3 regions of the Pseudoalteromonas sp. NC201 genome follow, and region 3 is predicted to be linked to each of the others. Evidence: predicted binding sites of a transcription regulator. Region 3 holds the regulator's gene; each other region holds the start of a gene.
The links. Region 3 encodes MetJ, which represses methionine synthesis genes. Its sites were predicted from a motif close to TAGACGTCTAGACGTCTA; they were not measured.
Positions count from the first base shown of each region.

Region 1 (4,294 bases), 1.7 Mb from region 3:
AGCGTTTGCGCTTCGTGGAAGCTCTCCAGCGCTTGAATATAATTGCGCTGGCGGTAACGATTAATACCACTTTGTCTTAACACCTGAAAGCGCTGAAGTGTGGTTAACTTCCATGCCATCAACTCATCCAGTATTTGATTGCTGAGCTTTATGTCACCCGCTCGACGATACAAGCTCACAAGCTCAAGATGTGCATCAAAAGCTTGAGCACCGTTGGGTTCAAGCGTTTCAAGATGTTGCTTACAAGACAAAATTTGGCTTGTGAGGTTAGCATTATTAGCACTTGGGCATTCTGAACCATGCGCCGGTAACACAACGAGCAGTAATGCGAAAAACAAAGCAAGCAAAGGCATAAATATTAGTCTAGATACATTGTTTTTACATATTAATATAGTGATAACAAAAAGTCGTGTCTGCCTTTAATAAATCTTAGGTAGACTACTTTTTGAGATTTCACAACTGGTTAGCACCAAATGTTTAAATTTATCAGTATGACCAGATTGCACTTGATACGGTCAGGCGGTTGCATACAACTCATTAGATAGAGGCCAATATGCACACATATTAAGTGTGATATTGGCTATCCTTTTAGCAATAAAAATACCCCAGCCAAAGCAATTAGGCCTCCAAACATCATAGATTTAGTAATCGCTTCTCTGCGCAGTAGTCCAATCGTCATCACCATGAGCGGTGCCGTTGCAAAGATGGTTTGTGCGATAGCGGGATCGGTATGATTAACGGAAATCAACTGTAGCCACAGTCCAATAAAGGTGCCAAAAAACACTGCAATGAATAACCAGTTTTTACCGTCGATTTGTTTAAGTGTGAGTGCTTTAAACAGGCTTTGTGATTTCAAATAAACAACAATAAAGGCCACAAATAGGGTGCCGGATCCCAAGCGGATAAGTGCCGCCCACAAACTACTAATACTTTCGTTATTTAGCGCACCTTTGGAAAGCACCATACCCGCAGCTTGGCAAATGGCAGCCGTGAGTGCAAAGCAGACTCCCAAGAGATAATGTTTTTTGTCTAATACTGGCTGGCTTCTACTTGGCTTAATCGCCAGCATCACGCCAACGGTTGTCACTGCAATGCCGAGCCAAGCGGATGCGCTGAGATAAACACCAAGGAGCACAATGTTTAAGATCCCCGCGATGGCAGGTGCAAGACTTTCAATAACCAAAGTGCGAGCAGGACCTATATTTCTAAGTGCGGCAAAGTAGGCACTGTCACCAATCGCTATGCCCAGTACCCCACTTGCTATCAGCCAGCCCCAGCTCGAGGGTAAGGTCGGGTACATTGCATCACCTGCGATGAGCAAACACAAGATCATCAAAGCTGAAGCGATGACGCCTTTGCTGACGTTCAACTCAAATGGACTAAGGTGATGGCTAAATCGTTTGTACAGTATGGTTGAGCCAGCCCATACCCCAGCCGCTGCAATCGCTGCTGCTTCGCCAATACCAATCATAAATCTCAAGTTTCTTGTGTTTATTAATATGGTGGCAAGTATACATAAATTGAAATAATCAGTGAGAGGTAAGGAATCAAATTATTACCACTAATGTTTAGACGTCCATACATCTAGAGGTTGAAATTTTCTAGTTTTTGTCCATAATAATGCCATTCGATTAGTCTGGAGCAGCGCATGCCAATCACCGTCACCGACGAACTCCCAGCCATTGCCCAATTGCGTCATGAAAATGTGTTCGTGATGCCACAAAGTCGTGCATCAACTCAAGAGATCCGCCCAATGCGGCTCGCGATATTAAACTTGATGCCGAATAAGGTGGAGACTGAGGTGCAATTTATCCGATTACTGGCAAATACCCCTTTGCAGGTGAATGTTGATTTGTTGCGACTAGACACCCACCGCAGCTCTGAAAACTCAGAACAACATCTAGATATGTTTTATCGCTATTTTTCGGATGTGAAAGATCAAAACTATGATGCTTTGATCGTCACTGGCGCGCCGCTGGCGCATCTTGAATATGACGATGTGGTGTATTGGCAGGAATTGCAAGCATTTTTTGATTGGGCTGAGCACCATGTTACTTCAACCCTGTTTTCCTGTTGGGCCGCACATGCTGGCTTGTATCACCATTATGGGTTAAAGCGAGCGCTCAAAAATGACAAACTTTGCGGCGTATTCAAACACCACTGTTACTTTGACCACGGGGCGCTCACTCGTGGTTTTGATGATGAGTTTTTGGTGCCACACTCACGCTACGGCCACATCGACATCGATAAAATTAATGCGTGTAAAGACCTAGTGGTATTAGCAGGCTCTGAAAAAGTGGGCGCTTACTTAATTAAAAATCACTCAGGCAGCCAAGTCTATATTACCGGTCACCCTGAATACGACGCCGATACGCTACAAAAAGAATACCATCGTGACTGTGAAAAAATGGCCAACGCACCGCAGCCTGAGAACTATTTTCCTGAGAATGACACCAGCAAACGTCCATCTAAGACATGGCAAAGCCATGCATTCTTGTTATTCTCAAATTGGTTAAACTACTATGTTTACCAAACCACACCTTATGATATTAACTTAGTTAGCCAAGATGTAAGGACTAACAATTATGCCGAATAATGTAGCCGTAAACGGTGAGCAAATAGCAGAGCAGCTTAAGCAAGCAATGCAGCAACGTATTCTGATCTTAGATGGTGCAATGGGAACCATGATCCAAAAGCACAAATTAGAAGAACAAGACTATGGTGGTGAGCGCTTTAAAGATTGGCATGTCCTTATCAAAGGCAACAACGATCTGCTAAGTTTGACGCAGCCTGAGATAATCAAACAGATCCATCGTGATTATCTAGCTGCTGGCGCAGATATCATTGAAACCAATACTTTTAACGCCACCACCATCTCGATGGAAGATTATGACATGGCAAGCCTAAGTCGCGAGATTAATCTTGAATCGGCGAAGCTTGCACGTGCGGTATGTGATGAATTTACCGCCAAAGATCCCAGCAAGCCTCGCTATGTGGCAGGTGTACTTGGCCCAACGTCAAAAACCTGTTCGATTTCTCCAGATGTAAACGACCCTGGTTTTCGCAATATCACTTTTGACAAGTTGGTTGCAGCCTATGTCGAATCAACGCTTGCCCTTATTGAAGGCGGTGCGCACCTTATTTTGATTGAAACGATTTTTGATACGCTCAACGCCAAAGCCGCGTCTTACGGTGTAGAAGAAGCGTTCGAGCAAGCGGGCGTCACTCTGCCTGTTATGATCTCGGGCACAATTACCGACGCTTCCGGTCGCACGCTTTCAGGGCAAACCACCGAGGCGTTTTATAACTCCATTCGTCATATTAAGCCAATCTCTATTGGCCTCAACTGCGCGCTAGGCCCAGATTTATTAAGACAGTATGTAGAAGAGCTGTCACGGGTTTGTGAGACCTTTACCTCTGTACATCCAAACGCAGGGCTTCCTAACGAGTTTGGTGAATACGACCTAGAAGCCGATGACATGGCAAAAGAGATTATCGATTGGGGCAATGAAGGATTTATCAATATTGTTGGCGGCTGCTGTGGCACCACGCCCGAACATATTCGCGCCTTCGCGAGAGGCCTTGAGCAAACCCAGCCGCGTAGCTTGCCTAACATCGAAGTGCGGATGCGTTTGGCAGGTCTTGAAGCCTGTAACTTAAATTAGGAATTCACCATGACACAAACAGCAGTATTTACCAATGTCGGTGAACGTACCAATGTAACGGGATCGGCAAAATTTAAGCGCTTAATTTTAGAAGAAGATTACGAAACCGCGCTGGATGTTGCCAGAGAGCAGGTTGAAAGCGGCGCGCAAGTGATCGATATCAACATGGATGAAGCCATGTTGGACTCAAAAGCTGCGATGGTGAAGTTTCTTAATCTGATAGCGTCAGAGCCGGATATTTCTAAAGTCCCCATCATGGTCGACTCGTCTAAATGGGAAGTCATTGAAGCGGGTCTGAAATGTATTCAAGGTAAAGCCATTGTAAACTCAATCTCCTTAAAAGAGGGTGAGGCACCATTTATCCACCAAGCCAAAATCATCAAGCGCTTTGGTGCTGCTGTGGTGGTGATGGCATTTGATGAAGTTGGTCAAGCGGAAACCGCAGAACGAAAGTTTGAGATCTGTCAGCGCTCTTACAAAATCTTGGTTGACGAGCTTGGGTTTCCACCTGAAGACATTATTTTTGACCCTAATATTTTCGCGGTCGCTACGGGTATCGAAGAACACGATAACTACGCCGTAGAATTTATCGAGGGCACGCGCAGAATTAAGCAAAACCTGCCACACTG
Region 1 covers NZ_CP022522.1:1,275,670-1,279,963, forward strand. Annotated here, with positions in the region: gene PNC201_RS05230 (tetratricopeptide repeat protein) at 1-353, opposite strand, end outside; gene PNC201_RS05235 (DMT family transporter) at 581-1,471, opposite strand; gene PNC201_RS05240 (homoserine O-succinyltransferase) at 1,649-2,596, shown strand; gene PNC201_RS05245 (homocysteine S-methyltransferase family protein) at 2,586-3,665, shown strand; gene metH (methionine synthase) at 3,675-4,294, shown strand, end outside.
Region 1: PNC201_RS05240 (homoserine O-succinyltransferase) is a predicted target of MetJ. The motif match lies at 1,570-1,587, and genes of this name have one in related genera.

Region 2 (4,294 bases), 390 kb from region 3:
CGAAGTGGGCGTAACCACACTTGGAAAATTTGCTCACTACGACCTAAGTTTGCATCCGGCTTAGTTTGGAACATACCACGAGGGAAGTATTCGATATATGCATAATCACCATAGTTCATACCACGTACCTGACGGATACGCTGGTACAAGTGGCTGTTTGAACTGCGATGCTCACCAAAGTATGAACGCACTAACCAAAGCGCAGCCCAGTCTTTGCTGCTACGAACCGTGTCGATTGGGAAACCAAAAGAGACCGCTGTTGATTTTGCATTCTTTTCTACGATGGTTGCGTGATGACCAGATAGTTTAGGGGCATCTGGCACTTGTAAACGCGCTTCTTCGCCTTTAGGTAAAGCCGCAAGATCGTTAAACATCGCTTCTTTTAGCTGTTTATCGAGTGCACCTGTGATACCCACGTTAAGTTTAGCTTGAGTAAATTGCTGAGCGTAAAAAGCCTTAACGTCATCCAGTGTGATTGCTTCTAAGTCTGATAAATCACCAAAGTTATAGCTTTCGTATGGGTGGCCTTTGTACAGCTCGTGATAAAGCACTTCTTTACCTAGTTCTTCATCATTTGACGCTTTCAAACCAGCCTTAATGCCGTCGATTAGCTCTTTTTTCAGACGTTTAAAATCATCTTCTCTGAACCCTGGGCTCAAAAGCTGCTGACTCACAATGCCATACCATTGATCAGCGTTATCTTTATGAATACGACCACGTAAAGAAATCATTTCTTTATCGATTTGATAACCGAAGCTACCAGCAATAGGATACAGCGCCTTTTGAATTTCTTTGTATGATTGCGACTCACTTCCGCCATTGGCAATCATAGCCGCAGTAAGCGCAGCAAGACCTTTTTTACCTGCAGGATCTGCGGCAGCACCTGTGTAAAAAAGAAAGTTCACATCCACCAGCGGTGAATTATTGGTCTTGTCTAATACGTTGAAATGACGCGTTACTGGCTTGTCCATTTTTGCCACTAACTTGTCTAAGTTAACTTCCTTATCAAAACCAGGCACAGACTCAAGTGCAGACATAGTCACCGTTGTGCGGCTGCTGTCCACAAAGTATTTATTGGCAATATCACGAATGTCTTTCGCAGTGACTTTATCTGCACTTGCATAAAGCGCATTCACCACTTCAGGGTCACGCTCAAAATGCATGTAGCTTGCGAGTGTCGAAGCAATAGATTGTGATGAGTCAAGGCCGTTAATAAAGCTGTACTTTAGGTTTGATTTAAGTGCAGCAAGTTTATTTTCATCTACTAGCTCTGTGCGTGCTTTTGCGTATGTGTTATTGATTGCATCACGCACTGTCGCCAAATCTTTTTCATCTTCAACTTTAACGAAAACATGCAGAAGACCAGGGTCTTTGGTTTCAGGGTTGTAGGTAAACATTTGGCTTGCAAGCTGTTTGTCTACCACCAGCTCTTGGTATAACTCAGAGTTTTGAGAGAAGTATAACTGCGAGATCAAATCAAGCGCAGCTCGGTCTTTTTTCTTCGGCTCCCATGCAGTACCTTTATATGAAACAAGCAACCAGTGACCAGGTAAGCCATCATATTTTTCATGGACGTAACGTGCTTTCTCTTGTTTAGGCTCAACTGGAATATCAGCTTGATAATCACCCTTTTTCCAATTACCCCAGTGCTTTTTCACCATAGCCATGGTTTCTTTTGGATCTACGTCACCCACAATGACAAGCGATACGTATTCTGGCTTGTAAAAACGTTCAAAGAAGGTTTTACCATAGGCCATTTGATCTGGCATTGCTTCGATGTCTTCAAAAAAGCCCATCGTTGTGTGTTTATAGGTATGTTTATCAAATGCTTCTTTTCTTACCGCAGAAAGCAGTTTTCGAACTGGGCTGGCATTATTTTTAAGGTATTCACCTTTCACGGTTAGTGCTTCAGTACGAAACTGTTCTTCACTGTAAGTCAGGTTCTGAAAGATATCCGCTTCGATTTCTAATACTTTATCTAAATGCTGCTTCGAGAAATTTAGGTGATAGTTCGTGTAGTCATTGGTGGTGTAGGCGCGATTATCAACACCTGAATTTTTTAGAATGTCTGAATAAACGTCTTGTGGATACTTTTCTGAGCCTTTGAACATCATATGCTCAAAGAAGTGAGCGAAGCCGGTTTTACCCGCTTCGACTTCATTACGCGAACCAACAGAAACCGGGATCTGTAGCGATACCACATCAGGATAGTTAGTTTTAACTACCATGACGCGAAGGCCATTTTCTAGCTCTTCCAAAACATAATCTTGGGCGAATACTTTATTGGATTGGGCAGCTTGAGTACTTTCAGCTGACTGTTGGGCTTGGTTTGAATTCGTCGCTGCGCAGCCACTAAGCGCTAAGCTTACGGCAAAGCTGGTTGCTAGTAATTTGAATTTCATGAATTTGGTCCTAATCATATTTTTTATTCTAAGTAAGTCGTGTTCACTTACGTTAGTAAACCTCCTGATTATGCCCCAAAGCCATACTAATTCGCTAATTTCCAAGGTGATTTACCATCCTAATGTGTAAACAAATATGAAATTTTGGTTTGAGCACTTGAGATAAATTCATAATTATTGAAATTCTTTCATTAAAAAAAATCTATCTAGACGTCTAAATGGCTGCTATATTAGTAAAGAGATACAGAAATGCTTTTGTGGAATGAGGATTATGGCTTTAACGCTTCAAGAGAAAATCATTGACCCTAACCAAGGGGTATATTTAATTGGTACCACACCACCTAAGATTGGCACCGACCCAGAGCAGCTAAAATCAATTGCCGCTAAGCTTTTGGGCCGTTTACATGAGATTGAATACGACGGCGTGATCATCTATGACATTCAAGATGAAAGCAGCCGTACTCAAGTACCACGTCCATTTCCTTTTAAGCACACCGTTGATCCGTGTGAATATAGTCAGTTGATCCGCGAATTATCACACCTTGATGTAATTACGTATAAAAGTGTGGCACAGCGCGATAGTGAGGCTTTTGGCGATTGGTTAAGCAGCACAAAACAGCAATATGGGTTAAACAATCTAGTATTAGTGGGCAGTCCGTCTTCACAAGGCGATATTAAGTTGCCGCTTTCTGAAGCCTATAAGGTATTGAAGCATCATCAAGATGACTTTTTCTTAGGTGGTGTAACTATCGCAGAGCGCCACGCCAGTAAGCGTAATGAACACGAAAGGTTAATTGATAAAACAGAGCAAGGCTGCCAATTCTTTGTTTCCCAAGCAGTGTATGACGCTCAAGCAACCATAGATCTTATTACGAGCTATGCTCGCACCTGTAAACAGCAAGGGCAAACACCAAAACGCATTATTCTTACCTTTACTCCATGTGGTGGAGAAAAGACCTTGCAGTTTATGGAGTGGCTGGGGATCTCAGTACCAGAAGCAACCAAATGGCGCATGTTAGATTCAGAAAACACACTAAGTGAGTCAATTCGTATTTGTAGAGAGAATCTAGATCAAATCTTAAAAAGCTGCTCACACCTAGATATTTCTCTTGGCTTAAATATTGAGAGCTTAACAAACCGAAAAGAAGAAATTGACGCGTCGATAAACCTTTATCGACTGTTGAAGGCGACCATGGAACTATGCCTTGCGGAAAAGCAAATTGCTTAATGCAGTCTAGGGCCTGTTGCTCTTCCAAGTTTGTTTTTGCAGCAGTTTGATTGGTATTTATACAAGGCAGAGCCTGCGTAGCATAGTCATTCTATGTAAGTCTGGCGATAAAGACTTTGTGCTCCTGCAAAGTCACCTTACCCCACATCCTTGTGGGGCAACACAGAAGAAATGCCAATCAAGCGCTGCCCTTTGGGTTCACCTGAGTGCGCTTTGTTCATTGTTGCTCAACTTTTGCCTAGATTACTAGGCGGCAAGTCGAGCGTCGCGACCAAAACACACTCAGAAGAACAAAAATCAAACAGCGAAGGCCAACAGGCCCTAAAGCCAGCTTCATCAAGCTGGCTTTTCTGTTAACCTTGCTGAATTATCCAAAGCCCAGATTAACTTAGGCTCAAGAAAGCGATTAATCCCACCCCAAGTAGCAAGCGGTAAATGACAAATGGCATCATGCCCATGCGCTCTATGATTTTCAGGAAAAAGAAGATACAGGCATAAGCTGAGATAAACGACAGTGCTGCACCACTTAATAACGCATTCCAATCAACCACTTCATCGCCGGTAGCAAGCTCTAAACTGTAATACAATCCCATCATCGAAATGACTGGAATAGACATTAAAAACGAAAAGCGCGCCGCACTTTTCTTATCAAGCCCAAGTAATA
Region 2 covers NZ_CP022522.1:3,329,101-3,333,394, forward strand. Annotated here, with positions in the region: gene PNC201_RS14490 (M16 family metallopeptidase) at 1-2,402, opposite strand, end outside; gene PNC201_RS14495 (methylenetetrahydrofolate reductase) at 2,674-3,630, shown strand; gene PNC201_RS14510 (undecaprenyl-diphosphate phosphatase) at 4,014-4,294, opposite strand, start outside.
Region 2: PNC201_RS14495 (methylenetetrahydrofolate reductase) is a predicted target of MetJ. The motif match lies at 2,610-2,627, and genes of this name have one in related genera.

Region 3 (4,294 bases):
GACTTTACGTGGATCAGTGCTGAATACACCCGTTGTATCCGTCCAAATTGATACTTGAGCCGCATCAAGATAACTTGCCAACAAAGTCGCGCTATAGTCACTGCCATTTCGGCCTAAAGTCACCGTTTCACCTTGTGCATTTGCGGCAATAAAACCGGTAACGATATAGATAGCGTGATCATCAATTGCGCGATAGCACGCTTCTTTGTTATGGGCGTGTAGTAACACCCCCTCTTGTTGTACAAATAACGTACGAGCGTCGATAGCTTTGGCTTCGATACCTTGAGAACTTAGGTAGTTTGCTAATATACGAGCCGACCATAGCTCTCCATGTGCAAGTAAACTCGCGTAGTGAAGATGCTGTTCTTCTCGTCCTGAAGCGATTGCTTGCAGCTCATTGACAAGCTGTTTGAGTAACACACTGTGTTGTTCACCTACAAACAGGGCATCAATTAATTCACGTTGATGATTTTCAACTTGTAATAAAACATCGTTGAATGCGCGAACATCTTGCTGCTCAAAGCTTTGCCATAACTTCACTAGGGTATTCGTTGTTTTTCCTGCAGCAGAAACCACAACACTGTCACCTAGTTGACATTGCTCTAACACTATCTTGGCAACCGCCTGATAACGCTCTGGCGAGCTTAAACTCGAACCACCAAACTTATGTACTACTTTTGCCATTTACTCACCACAACGCTACTGTATGTGCAGGCGTTAATTTGAATGACTTAGCATCATCACTCGCCTGACTTTCATCAATACATGCAAATCCCGCTTCCAGATCTGCAATGAGATCCTGTGCATCTTCAATGCCTACAGAAATACGAATCAACGTGTCGCCCACTCCCGCTTCTAAACGTGCTTGCGGATCCATACCCGCGTGTGTCATCGTCGCTGGATGACAAATAAGACTCTCAACCCCACCTAAAGATTCTGCCAATGAAAAGTGCGTTAGAGACGTTAAAAACTTCGCAGATGTTTGCAGATCGCCTTTGATATCAAAGCTCACCATGCCACCAAAGCCGAGCTGTTGTTTTTTCGCAAGTTCGTGTTGAGGATGCGACTCAAGGCCAGGGTAATAAACTTGGCTAACATACGGCGACTTTTCTAAATATTCTGCAATAAGCTGAGCATTTTCTTGATGTTGGCGTAAACGCACATTTAAGGTGCGCAGTCCACGTAGGGTAAGGTAACTATCAAAAGGTGCACCGGTAATACCGATATTATTCGCCCACCAAGCTAACTCATCACCCAATTCCTGTGTACGCGCGATCACCGCGCCCCCCACTACATCAGAATGACCATTGATATATTTAGTGGTTGAATGCACGACGACATCCACGCCAAAGGCAATGGGGTTTTGTAATGCAGGAGACAAGAAGGTGTTGTCAGCGGCGACCAAAGCCCCCACAGCGTGTGCTGCATTTACGACAGCTTCTATATCCGTTAACCGCAAAATTGGGTTACTTGGTGTTTCAATCCAAACTAATTTAGGTTTGATCTGCTGCAGCTGCGCAAGACTTTCAGGTTGCGTGAGATCCAAGACTGTTAATTTGAGTAATCCACGCTTTGCAAGCGATGTAAACAAGCGATAGCTACCACCATAGCAGTCATGTGGAATAACCAGCGTATCGTCATGGTTAAGCAGTTGAGTTACTAGGTGAACGGCAGCCATGCCAGTGGCGGTAATAATACCACGAGCACCACCTTCAAGTTCGGTAAGTGCCTGTGCAAGCACATCACGATTAAAGTTACCGCTGCGGCCATAATCGTAGTCGCGTTTGGTATCAAAATCGGCAAAAGAATAGGTGGTAGAAAGGTAAAGCGGTGGCACTACTGCCCCATGCGCTTTATCAGCTTCTATACCGTGACGCACTGCTACCGTCGATTTATTAACTTGACTCATAAGGTCACCTAGATAGTTGGATGTTTAGACGTCTAAAAGGTTAGAGCAACAGAAACCAGAAGTCAAAACATTTATACTGCTAAATGGCTAAATAACTAGTATTTGACTATCTTTTTTAAACCGATAAAATTTCGCCACTCTAGGCGTTGCTAATACGACTGAGTTATTGAAAACTATGGCAGAGATTCTTCTATCTCGCTATGGCGGATTAGTTTATTCATCTATTTGAGTTTGGGATTTATCTTTAATTCGTAAGGTTATCCCTATATTCATGCGGTTGGTGAATAATGTAGACCAGAACCCAGTCATATTGGCATTGATGTAACTGAGGCAAGTACACAATTATGGCAAAATGGAACGGTGAGTATATTCACCCATATGCAGAACACGGTAAGAAAGCAGAGCAAGTAAAAAAGATCACGGTGAGCATACCTCTGAATGTACTCAAAGTGCTAACTGATGAGCGTACACGTCGCCAAGTGAATAACTTACGTCATGCCACGAACAGTGAGCTTTTATGTGAGGCGTTTCTACATGCCTTCACAGGTCAGCCACTGCCGAGCGATGAAGACTTGAGAAAAGATAATCCAGAGCGTATTCCTTTAGAGGTAAGACAAATAATGGAAGAGCGCGGTTTGGAGATCCCAGAAATAAACGAAGAGTGATAACTACTCTTTCGCTCTGGAAATACAGACACAAAAAAAGCCTCAATCGAGGCTTTTTCATTTGAATAATACCAATGGTATTATTCCATATATCCAGCTGGCATATCGATTTGTGCCACGCCTGATTCAATTGCAGCTATCGCTACCGCTTTTGCGATACGAGGTAACAAACGTGGATCCATTGGTTTTGGAATAATATACTCAGGACCAAACTCTAGACTATCTACGTCAGCCGCTTTTAACACTTCAGCAGGTACAGGCTCTTTCGCAATCGTTCTAATTGCTTCAACCGCTGCAATCTTCATTTCGTCATTGATAGCGGTTGCACGTACATCAAGCGCACCACGGAAGATAAACGGGAAACACAGTACGTTATTTACTTGGTTTGGATAATCCGAGCGGCCTGTCGCCATGATCAAATCATTACGTGCACCGTGTGCAACTTCAGGGCAGATCTCAGGGTCTGGGTTAGAACAAGCGAATACCACTGGCTTGTCAGCCATTAGCTTTAGATCCTCAGCAGAAAGTAAGTCTGGGCCAGAAACACCAACAAATACGTCCGCATCTGCAATCACGTCTTGTAACGTACGCTTATCCGTGTTGTTTGCAAACAGCTCTTTGTATTCATTTAGGTCATCACGACGAGTATGGATCACGCCTTTTCTGTCCAGCATATAGATGTGCTCACGTTGAGCACCGCATTTGATCAGTAATTCCATACAAGCAATAGCGGCTGCACCCGCGCCAAGACACACAATAATCGCATCATGAATATCTTTACCTTGGATTTCCAACGCATTCAGCATACCCGCAGCGGTTACAATTGCAGTGCCGTGCTGATCATCATGGAATACAGGAACGTCACAACGTTCAATTAGCGCGCGCTCAATTTCAAAACACTCTGGCGCTTTAATATCTTCAAGGTTAATACCACCAAATGTGTCTGCGATATTTGCCACAGTATTGATGAAGTCTTCAGTGGTGTTGTGCTTAACTTCGATATCGATTGAATCAAGGCCCGCAAAACGCTTAAATAATAGTGCCTTACCTTCCATAACAGGCTTTGACGCCAAAGGACCTAAGTTACCCAAGCCAAGAATTGCCGTACCATTACTGATCACCGCAACCATATTTCCTTTACCCGTGTAACGGTATGCATTCGCCGGATCAGCCGCGATTTCACGTACTGGCTCTGCAACACCTGGGCTGTATGCAAGTGCTAAGTCTTTTACGGTCTCGGCAGGTTTAGTGAGTTCAACACTGATTTTACCTGGAACGGGCTTCTCGTGATAATCTAGAGCTTGTTGACGAAAGTCTGTCATGGCGCGATATTTTCCTACGAAGTTAATGTGAGAGTGTGGTAAACGTTCGCATTCTGAATGTTGGCAACCTAGCTAGCTGGTTACAGCAACACACAGTGCGATTAACTATATGAGCGACGACATTCAACCACTCAACAAGCGTATGTGCTTTGCTGTCGCGGTATGTCAATAGGACATATAGTTAATCGACCGTATTCACACAATACCGAGTTTTGCTCATTATTCAAGTAAAATCAGGTCTATCCACTAGCATGGTATTTTCTATACTTTTCCGAGAAGATAAGCTCAATTTTAAGAAATATTTCACAAATAAAATGACTAAAACTTAAAAAACAAGACGCTAAAACCAGCACAGAATGTATAAAATTAGCACAAATGTACACCAACTATAAAAACAA
Region 3 covers NZ_CP022522.1:3,721,730-3,726,023, forward strand. Annotated here, with positions in the region: gene metL (bifunctional aspartate kinase/homoserine dehydrogenase II) at 1-684, opposite strand, end outside; gene metB (cystathionine gamma-synthase) at 689-1,909, opposite strand; gene metJ (met regulon transcriptional regulator MetJ) at 2,254-2,574, shown strand; gene PNC201_RS16310 (malic enzyme-like NAD(P)-binding protein) at 2,655-3,896, opposite strand.